2 regions of the Ewingella sp. C233 genome follow, and region 2 is predicted to be linked to the other one. Evidence: predicted binding sites of a transcription regulator. Region 2 holds the regulator's gene; the other holds the start of a gene.
What was found. Region 2 encodes PhoB, which activates phosphate uptake and scavenging genes when phosphate is short. Its sites were predicted from a motif close to CTGTCATAAAACTGNCNNAT; they were not measured.
Positions count from the first base shown of each region.

Region 1 (5,218 bases), 730 kb from region 2:
GCAGGTGATTGCGCATGACGAACGGGTGATTGCGGCCTATCTGGGCGCGGATGACGAGGAGACTGACCGGTGAGTGAAGCCATGCTCGAATTTCGCGATGTGAACGTCTATTACGGTGCGATCCAGGCGTTGCAGAACGTCTCGCTGACGGTGAATCAGGGGGAAACCGTGGCACTGATTGGTGCCAACGGCGCAGGAAAATCGACCCTGTTGATGTCGATTTTCGGCCAGCCGCATATCCGCAGCGGGCAAATTTTGTTTCGCGGCGAAGATATCAGCCGCAAGCCCACGCACTTTATTGCCTCCGGCGGCATTGCCCAGTCGCCGGAAGGGCGGCGGGTATTTCCTGATATGACCGTCGAGGAGAACCTGCTGATGGGCACCATTCCCATTGGCGATAAATACGCAATTGAGGATCTGCAAACCCTGTTTGAGCTGTTTCCCCGCCTGAAAGAGCGGCGAAAACAGCGGGCGATGACCTTATCCGGTGGTGAGCAGCAGATGCTGGCGATAGCGCGTGCGCTGATGAGCCGGCCAAAACTGCTGCTACTGGACGAACCGAGCCTCGGGCTGGCGCCAATCATCGTTAAGCAGATTTTCCAGACGCTGCGGGAACTGGCGCGGGGTGGCATGACGATATTTTTGGTGGAACAGAATGCGCACCATGCGCTGAAGCTCTCAGACCGGGGATATGTGATGGTGAATGGCCAGATCCGCATGACCGGCAGCGGGGCGGATTTGCTGGGGGACAGCGAAGTGCGCAAGGCTTACTTAGGCGGGATCTGAGCGGTTTTCACCTGAGAATTAACCGAAATTGTGCGGGCCTGCGGGCATCCGCACAATTTAACTTGCTGCTGCTGAATGTTGCGACATAATTGAATCTAAGTGAACAATTTACTACGGCAATGCGCGAATCAGATCACATTTTTTGGATGTTTTGTGGCTTTATGACACTTTCGTGGCATCAGGCAGTAAACAGTCGTTGACCCTGCTGATTTTATTACGCTATATAGCGCATCCCCGTTTTTTACGGCCCCTGCGCATCGCAGGCATGATCCCCGTTTTTAACCTTTTTATGTCGCAGGTCGCAGCAGATGGTCTCAGATTTGGTTTCATTCCTGTTCTTTATATCGTCCATTTTTCTCTATATACGGCGGGCCTCTGCGGGGCGAGTCTGGTTTTCCCTGTTGCTATTTTTCCTCTGTTTATACGTCATTCTGAATCTGGTGCTGATCGGCAGTAACTATTTTACCGGCGACGGTATCACCGACGCGGTGCTCTACACCGTGACCAGCAGCCTCAAAGGCGCGGGGCTGACCAAATATATTCTGCCATTTTCGGGTCTGGTAGTCGCGCTGGCGGTGATTGTCAGCCTGCTGGTCTGGTGCCTGAAAAAACGCAAAAGCCATAACAGCAGCTGGAAATTCAGCGTACTGGCCGTGGTGCTGGCGGTGTTTTCTGTCGGCTCAACGCAGGCGTTCCAAAACATTTCGCGGCTGGTGAAAACCCAAATCAGTGGCGACACTGCCGACTTTGACGACTACTACAAAGTGCCACAGAAGGTGATTAAAGGTAAAAAGCCGAATTTGGTTTATATCTATGGCGAAAGTCTGGAGAGAACCTATTTCGATGAGCAGACCTTCCCGGGGCTGACCACTGAACTTGCACGCCACAAAGATGCCAGCATCGATTTTACTGCCACGCGTCAGGTGCCGGGGACCGGTTACACCATCGCCGGTATGGTCTCATCCCAGTGCGGAATTCCGCTGTTTGCGCCGTTTGACGGTAACGCTTCCAGCGCGCTTTCCACCTTCTATCCGGAAAATGTTTGCCTGGGTGATGTGCTCAAAGCGGCGGGCTATCAAAACTATTTCTATCAGGGCGCGGAACTGGCATTTGCCGGTAAAGGAACCTTCCTCACCTCGCACGGGTTCGACTATTTATACGGTTACAACGAACTGCGCAGCACAGTGGCCGATCCTAAGTATAAAAATGACTGGGGCTGGTACGACGACACTTTGCTGGACGAAGTCTTTAAAAAATTTATTGAACTGAGCAAGGCCGGTAAGCCTTTCTCGCTGTTTACCCTGACGGTGGATACCCACCATCCGGACGGTTTTATCTCGCGCGGTTGCACCAAAAAAGAGTATTTCTACAATAAAAAAGAGAACCGCTCACTGAGCGCAGTGGCGTGCAGCCAGCAACTGGTGGCGGCATTTATCGACAAAATCAAAGCTTCCGGCTATTACGACAACACCATTATCGTCGTGAGCTCTGACCATCTGGCGATGAATAACACCGCGTATGACATCCTGACGAAGAAAAACCGCAAAGATCTGTTCTTCGTGATGGACGGCCGCAACCCGCAGGCTGAACTGAATAACGTTAAACGCAGCACCATCGATAACGGTGCCACGGTGCTCGATATTATGGGCGGTGATAACTTCATTGGTCTTGGCCGCAGCGGTATATCGAGTACGTCACTGGCGACGCAGTTTATGAATATCGACGAGAAAATCGACGGCTGGAAACCAGCGGTGATCAAGCAGTGGGGCTTCCCGAACAGTATCAGCAAATATGTGGTGGATAATAAAGCCAATACCTTTACCTTCTCCGGCATGGCGATAAAAGCGCCGTTTATTCTGAAAGTCACCCCCAACAAAATTGAGCCGATGTTTGACGTTTACCTGTCAACACCGCTGAAAAAACAGCTGGCTTCGCTCACCGTCAGTGACAACTTTGTCTGGGTGGATAAATGTTACGAGATGGGGCGTGTATGGGCGCCGGAACTTTCACTCAATACGGGGTTGTGTGTCGCGTCGGGTAATTTGGGCTCGAAACCGGTGATCGTGCAGGCCAATGGCGGGGTGTACAAAGGCAGCGTTGACTTCAGCAAGGAGAGCGCCGGTAGCCAGCAGGCCTATCAGGAGACGGTGAAAACCCTGAACATCGATGACGAACAAACCAAATACCAGTCTGTGGCCATCGCCTTTATGCTGCCCGGTTTACCGCAGCAGGTGAAAGCCATTACGGGTGTCTCCACGGTGGAAAACTGGGGCCGCTGGTCGGATGCCAATGTGGCACCGGCCGTGAAAATTGATTACGTCGATCCGCTTCCCGCCAGCTTTGACGTCGTACTGCGCGCACGCGCCTATGGCAATAACATTGGCAAACCGATTTCGGTGAAAGTGGGCGAAGAAGAGCATTTCGTCACCTTCAGCGACAAAGACGAAACGATCACCGTACAGTTCAGTAATCCGGGCACGGCACAGAGCATTATCATCACGCCGCCGTCGCCGACGGAGCCAACCGAAGGCACCAGTGGCGGTTTTGAGCCGAGAAAACTGGGGATCGGGCTGGTGTCGCTGTCTGTTGAGGACCGGGATACGCAGTCGTAGACGAATCGAATCCTCTGACCCAACGAAGCCCGCCCGCGTCACCTCCGGCGGGCTTTTCTTTTATCACTCTTCATCATTCACACGCCTAAGTATTTCCTGCCTTTTGCCGATAATAAGATCAGTTCTGCACGACACACATGGATAAGTGCACATCACAAAATTTTCTCATTGGGGAAGGTATGGACAATTTTCAGAAAGACATCGATGAGAGAACCAATCTCACTTCATCAAACCGCTTCGAGTTATTGCTGTTCCGTCTGGGGGCATCGGCGGACGAGGAGCAGTCTGAGCTGTACGGCATTAACGTATTCAAGCTGCGTGAAATTGTCCCGATGCCACCGCTGACCAAAGCGGCGGGCATGGTGTCACCGATGTTAGGCATCGCGAATATTCGCGGCGAAATTATTCCGGTGATCGACCTTCCTGCGGTAGTGGGCTGTGTACCGAAAACCGGCCTGAACATTTTGCTGGTCACCGAGTATGCGCGCAGCACGCAGGCCTTTGCCGTGGAGTCGGTAGATGACATTGTTCGCCTTGAATGGAGCCAGGTACTGGCCGCAGAGGCTGGCGTGAAAAGCCGTAATATCACCAGCATTGCGCGTCTGGACAACGACTCTGCGAGCAACCGCCTGGCGCTGGTACTCGACGTTGAGCAAATCCTGTATGACATCGTGCCGCCGGAACGGAATACCCAAATAGACAGCGCACAAACCCGGCCCTTTGATCTTAAACCGGGCGCGGTGGCGATTGTGGCGGAAGATTCTAAAGTCGCGCGGTCCATGCTTGAGCGTGGTCTCGATTCGATGAAGATCCCCAACGTTATGCACGTCACCGGTCTTGAAGCCTGGAACAATATTAAAAAAATCGCAGAACAGGCCAAGGCAGAAGGACTACCCATTTCCGATAAAATCGCGTTCGTCTTAACGGATTTGGAAATGCCGGAGATGGACGGCTTCACGCTTACGCTGAATATTAAACGCGATGAATTCCTGAAAAACGTTCCGGTGATCATCCACTCGTCGTTATCGGGGAGTGCCAATGAAGATCACGTCCGCAAAGTCGGCGCCGACGGCTATGTCGCGAAGTTTGAAATCAATGAACTGGAAGCGGCAATCCATAAGGCGCTGGATGCGAAGAAAGTGGTGAACGGCTAGAACGTTAAAAGCCCGCTTAGATGGCGTTAAGCGGGCTTCTCTATTAGGTTCCTTTGACTGAAAACCCCACGAAGTTAGTCAAATAAACTGAACCCTTAGGTTAAATAAATGAAATTTATTCTCATCCAGAGTCGCGTAAAGTAATCGCATGACGACGGCATACCTTGCCAGGATATGCCGAGCTTTCCTGCTGACGCTCAGCCGGAATATGAGGATAACTACGCTATGAAAAAGATTGGATTTTTATCGTTTGGTCACTGGACGCCATCCCCGCAGTCGGCCACCCGCTCGGCGGCTGATGTGTTGCTGCAATCTATCGATCTTGCCGTAGCTGCCGAGGAGTTGGGGGCAGATGGTGCATATTTCAGGGTGCACCACTTTGCTCGTCAGCTGAGCTCGCCTTTCCCATTGTTGGCCGCGATTGGCGCGAAAACCCGCAAGATTGAGATCGGAACCGGCGTGATTGACATGCGCTACGAAAATCCGCTGTATATGGCTGAAACCGCTAGTGCAGCGGACCTGATATCTGGTGGCCGCTTGCAGTTGGGGATCAGCCGCGGCTCGCCGGAACAGGTTATCGACGGCTGGCGGCATTTCGGTTTTCGTCCCGCAGAAGGCGAGACGGAGTCCGATATGGCGCGACGTCATACCGAAGAGCTGCTGGAA
Region 1 is NZ_JBUZRI010000001.1:850,889-856,106, forward strand. Features, by position in the region: gene ACZRKO_RS03910 (ABC transporter ATP-binding protein) at 1-73, shown strand, start outside; gene ACZRKO_RS03915 (ABC transporter ATP-binding protein) at 70-786, shown strand; gene opgB (phosphatidylglycerol--membrane-oligosaccharide glycerophosphotransferase) at 1,095-3,398, shown strand; gene ACZRKO_RS03925 (chemotaxis protein) at 3,578-4,552, shown strand; gene ACZRKO_RS03930 (LLM class flavin-dependent oxidoreductase) at 4,778-5,218, shown strand, end outside.
Region 1: the regulator PhoB is predicted to act here: its motif matches at 946-965, upstream of opgB (phosphatidylglycerol--membrane-oligosaccharide glycerophosphotransferase).

Region 2 (5,218 bases):
GTGGCAGAACCGCTGATGCTTTTCAGGAAGCGGAAATCTTCCAGCATCGGGTGGTCACTAAACCCCAGCTTGCCGGTGACTTTGATGCTGCGCGCTTTGGTTTGTACGCCGTTGAACTGAATCCCCTGAACTGCATCGTAACCTTCTACGCCGTCCAGCCCCTCGAAGAAATCGAAATGCCACCACGCGCGGCGAAACTCACCGTCAGTAACCACTTGCAAACCGGCTTCACGCTGTAGCTCAACCACGCGGCGGATCTCGGTATCTTCTACTGCGCGCAGCTGGCCGGCATCAATCTCACCCGCCTGGAATTGCTTACGCGCATGCTTAATGGCCGCCGGACGTAAAAAACTGCCTACCACGTCAGCACGGAAAGGGGGAAGAGTACGTTGCATGAAAATCTCCTGAAGGTGCCTCCCGCCAGAGGCAGGGAGCCAATGATTCACAAAGTGAATAATCACTTAAAGTTACATAAAGCCATCCAGATGGCTAAACATCTTTAAGGCTATCCTGTCATGCCAAGGTTTCACCGACAAACGAGGATTTTTCATGGGACGTGAAGGAAATTCATGATGGCGATGAGATTCGTGCAAGGCAAAAAGGGAAAGCTGCTCTGTCAGCAGCTTTCCGGTTTATTCCGGATGCTTAACCCGTACTCCGCTGTTTTGCCCCGCAGGTACAATCAGCCGTTGCGGCAGAGTGAACATAAAGCGGGTGCCGGTGCCCACTTCACTGATGATATCGAGCTTGGCGTTGTGGTGGCTGAGTGCATGTTTGACGATCGCCAGCCCCAGTCCGCTGCCGCCGGTCTGGCGGGAACGGGCCTTATCAACGCGATAAAAACGCTCCGTCAGGCGTGGTAAATGCTGAGGGGCAATACCCGGTCCGTTATCGCTGACCTGAAATTGCGCACCGAGTGGCGTCTGCTGCCAGCTGACTTCAATCCGGGTACCCGCTGGCGTGTGATTGACCGAGTTATAGACCAGGTTCGAGACCGCGCTGCGCAGCTGATCTTCATTGCCAAACACCTGCAATTTGTCGTTAACGCGAAACACGATGTCGTGACGGCCACTGCTCAGCGTCTGCACTTCCCGTTCAAGCATTCCCAGCATCAGCGGCATATCCACCCGCTCATTGAGATCAATATTCGCGGCGGCTTCAATGCGCGAAAGCGTCAGCAGTTGCTTAACCAGCCCGTCCATGCGACGGGTCTGCTCCTGCATTGTGTCCAGCGCTTTGCTGCGAAAAGGCTCTTCCAGCTTCTCGTCTTCCATCATCTCCAGATAGCCCTGCAACACCGTCAGCGGCGTGCGTAATTCATGGCTGACGTTGGCGAAGAAGTTGCGACGGGCACCTTCGAGCTGGCGCATCTGAGTGACGTCGCGCGCCACCATCAGCAACTGCCCTTCCGAATAAGGCATGACACGGAATTCGACATAGTGATCGTTGTTCAGCTGTAAATTCAGGGCACGGTCAAAGTCGCGGTTCTGCACCCAGGCGCGAAATTCCGGGTAACGCAGCAAGTTGAAAATATGCTGCCCGTTATCTTCCGGCCAGCGAAAGCCCAGCAGCTCCTGCGCCAGACCGTTGCACCAGAAAATATTCCCCTCTTCGGTCGCCAGCACTACCGCATCAGGCAGCGATTCTGCGCCGCTGCGAAAACGTTTGATCAGTTGACCGAGTTCACGCCGCCGCCGTCGGTTGCGCATCTGCATCTGGTTAAGGCCATAAAACAGCGGTTCCCAGCTCCAGCGGCCATTTGGCGGAGTAATGCTGCGGTCGAGCCACAGCCAATGAGAGAGTTTAAGCTGGTTATAATAGTTCCAGCCCAGCGCCGCCAGCAGGGACGCAAAAAGCAGCCATCCGAAATGGCCGAAGAAAATACCGATGATCAGCGCCGGCAGGCAGAACAGGAACAGTTCCCCGGCCAGCCGTTTCCAGGACAGACGTTCTAACACACAGTAACTCCGTCAGTTGTTCTCTACCCTAAATGATTCGTTACCCTAAATAATTCAAGTCGCCTGCAGCTTGAAGTATGACGGATATTAGTAGCGTGTTGAGAACCGGTACCCGGTCCCACGTACGGTTTGAATCATCCGATCGTGCCCGCTGGTTTCCAACGCTTTGCGCAGGCGACGGATATGAACGTCCACTGTGCGATCTTCCACATACACGTTAGTGCCCCAAACGTTATTGAGCAACTGTTCGCGGCTGTAAACACGTTCGGAATGGGTCATAAAGAAGTGCAGAAGTTTGAACTCGGTCGGGCCCATGTCGAGCGCCTGCTCGTTCGCCATCACGCGGTGTGATGACGGGTCGAGGATCAGGCCCTGCATGTCGATCACCTCTTCCACCGCCATCGGTGAAATCCGGCGCATCACGGCTTTAATACGCGCCACCAGCTCTTTCGGTGAGAACGGTTTGGTGATGTAGTCGTCAGCACCCACTTCCAGCCCGCGCACCCGGTCTTCTTCTTCACCACGTGCCGTCAGCATCATGACAGGGATTTCACGCGTTAACGCTTCGCGTTTAAGGTGTTTGATGAACTGTATGCCGGAACCGCCCGGTAGCATCCAGTCGAGTAAAATAAGTTCGGGGAAAGGTTCGATTAACCGAGCGATTGCCGAGTCAAAATCTTCTGCTTCAATTGCCTGATAGCCATTCTGTTCCAGTACGAAGCAGACCATTTCACGGATCGGAGCTTCATCTTCAACCACTAATATACGTCTAGCCATCGTAGATCCTGCCAATAGGTTAGCGATCAATTGTTTGATTGCGGGAGGCATTATGCGTCAGTTTTGTGACAGATTTATGAAAAAAAACCAGCAACCGAACTAAGTGTAGCTAAGCCTTCATTATTACGTCATGCCGCTGAAATCCGGCTGATTTATCAGGGACAGCCGACCCTGCTGGCGTTTATACTTTGCGACACTCTTTGCGACACTGCATCGTGGCACACTTCATCACGGGAGTTTCATGCGCCTGATCCATACTTCAGACTGGCATCTTGGTCAGTACTTTTTCACCAAAAGCCGTGCCGCCGAGCATCAGGCGTTTTTACGCTGGCTGACGGAACAGGTGGAAAATCATCAGGTTGACGCCGTGATTGTGGCCGGAGATATCTTCGATACCGGCTCCCCACCGAGTTATGCGCGCGAACTGTATAACCGCTTTGTGGTGGAACTGCAAAAAACCGGCTGCCAGTTAATTGTTCTGGCCGGAAATCACGATTCGGTTGCGACGCTTAATGAGTCACGCGAACTGCTCTCCTGCCTCAATACCCGGGTGATTGCTACCGTCGGCGAAGATTTGTCGCAGCAGATTCTGGTGCTTCATCAACGTGACGGCACGCCCGGAGCGGTGCTGTGCGCCATTCCGTTCCTGCGCCCTCGTGATTTGATTGCCAGTCAGGCTGGTCAGTCCGGTAGCGACAAGCAGCTGGCATTGCAGGAAGCCATCGCCGCACATTATGACGCACTTTATCAGGCCGCCGTGGCCGAACGTGAACGCCTCGGCGTGCTGATACCGATCATCGCCACCGGTCATCTGACCACCGTCGGCGTCAGCACCTCTGACTCAGTACGCGACATCTATATCGGCACGCTCGACGCTTTCCCCGCACAGGCTTTTCCGCCGGTAGATTATGTGGCCCTCGGGCATATTCATCGCGCCCAGTGTGTGGCGAAAACCGAGCATATCCGCTACAGCGGCTCACCGATTGCCCTGAGTTTTGACGAGCTGGGCAAAGTGAAAAGCGTCTATTTACTCGATTTTGATGGCGCGACCCTCAACGCCATCGACACGCTGGAGATCCCGCAATTTCAGCCGATGCAGATGATCAAGGGCGCGCTCGTCGACATCGAACAACAACTAAAACAGTTTACTGACGCTGAGACCGACAAGCCGGTGTGGCTAGATATTGAAGTCGCCACGCAGGATTATCTCAGTGATATTCAGCGCCGGATTCAGGCCCTGACCGCCGACCTGCCGGTCGAAGTGGTGTTACTGCGCCGCAGCAAAGAGCAGCGGCAAAACAGCATTTCGCAACAAGAAAAAGAGACCCTCAGCGAACTGAGCGTCGGCGAGGTATTTGAACGCCGTCTGGCACTGGAAACCGGGGTAGATGAAAACCGCCAGGCGCGGATGCGCACCCTGTTCGCTCAGGTGGTGGAACAGGTACAAAGCGGCACCTCAGCCGAGGAGAACGCATCATGAAAATTCTCAGCCTGCGTCTGAAAAACCTGAACTCACTGGAAGGTGAATGGAAGATCGACTTCACCGCCGAGCCCTTTGCCAGTAACGGTTTATTCGCGATTACCGGCCCGACCGGCGCGGGGAAAACCACCCTGCTCGACGCCATTTGTCTGGCGTTGTATCACCAGACACCACGCCTGAACGTTTCACCGACGCAAAACGAGCTGATGACCCGCCACACGGCCGAATCTCTGGCGGAGGTGGAGTTCGAAGTCAAAGGCATCGGCTACCGCGCCTTCTGGAGCCAGCGCCGCGCCAAAAATTCACCGGATGGCAATTTACAGGCCCCCAAAGTCGAGCTGGCGTTACTGGCCGACGGCAAAATTCTGGCCGACAAAGTGCGCGATAAACTTGACGCCATCGCCCAGCTTACTGGTCTGGATTTCGGCCGTTTTACCAAATCGATGATGCTCTCGCAGGGGCAGTTTGCCGCATTCCTGAATGCCGACGCCAATGACCGCGCCGAACTGCTCGAAGAGCTGACTGGCACTGAGATCTATGGCCGCCTGTCGGAACAGGTGTTCGAACAGCATAAACAAGCGAAGAATCAGCTTGAAGGTTTGCACCAGCGCATGGCGGGCATTGAGCTATTGAGCGAAGAGCAGCGTCAGTTACTGGAAAGCCGACTGGCGGCGGTCAGTGGGCAGGAGCAGCAGTTAAGCCAGCAATCTCAGATGCGCCAAAAGGATCTTAACTGGCTGCAACAGTGGCAAGTCGCACAGCAAAAACAGGCCGAATACCAACGCCAGCTGGCAGCCACGGAACAGGATATCGCGCAGGCCGCGCCGCAGTTACAGCAACTGGCGCGCAGCGAACCGGCTGAAAAACTGCGCCCGTTGCTCAATGACCGCAACCGTATTCGTCAGGAAAATCAGGCTTTATCGCAGCAGATCACTGACCTGACGCAGCAACAGGAACAGCAGCTGGCCCAGATGACGCCGTTGAATCAGGCGCTGGAACTGGC
Region 2 is NZ_JBUZRI010000001.1:122,522-127,739, reverse strand. Features, by position in the region: gene ACZRKO_RS00640 (cobalamin-independent methionine synthase II family protein) at 1-395, opposite strand, end outside; gene phoR (phosphate regulon sensor histidine kinase PhoR) at 633-1,958, opposite strand; gene phoB (phosphate response regulator transcription factor PhoB) at 2,046-2,735, opposite strand; gene sbcD (exonuclease subunit SbcD) at 2,977-4,215, shown strand; gene sbcC (exonuclease subunit SbcC) at 4,212-5,218, shown strand, end outside.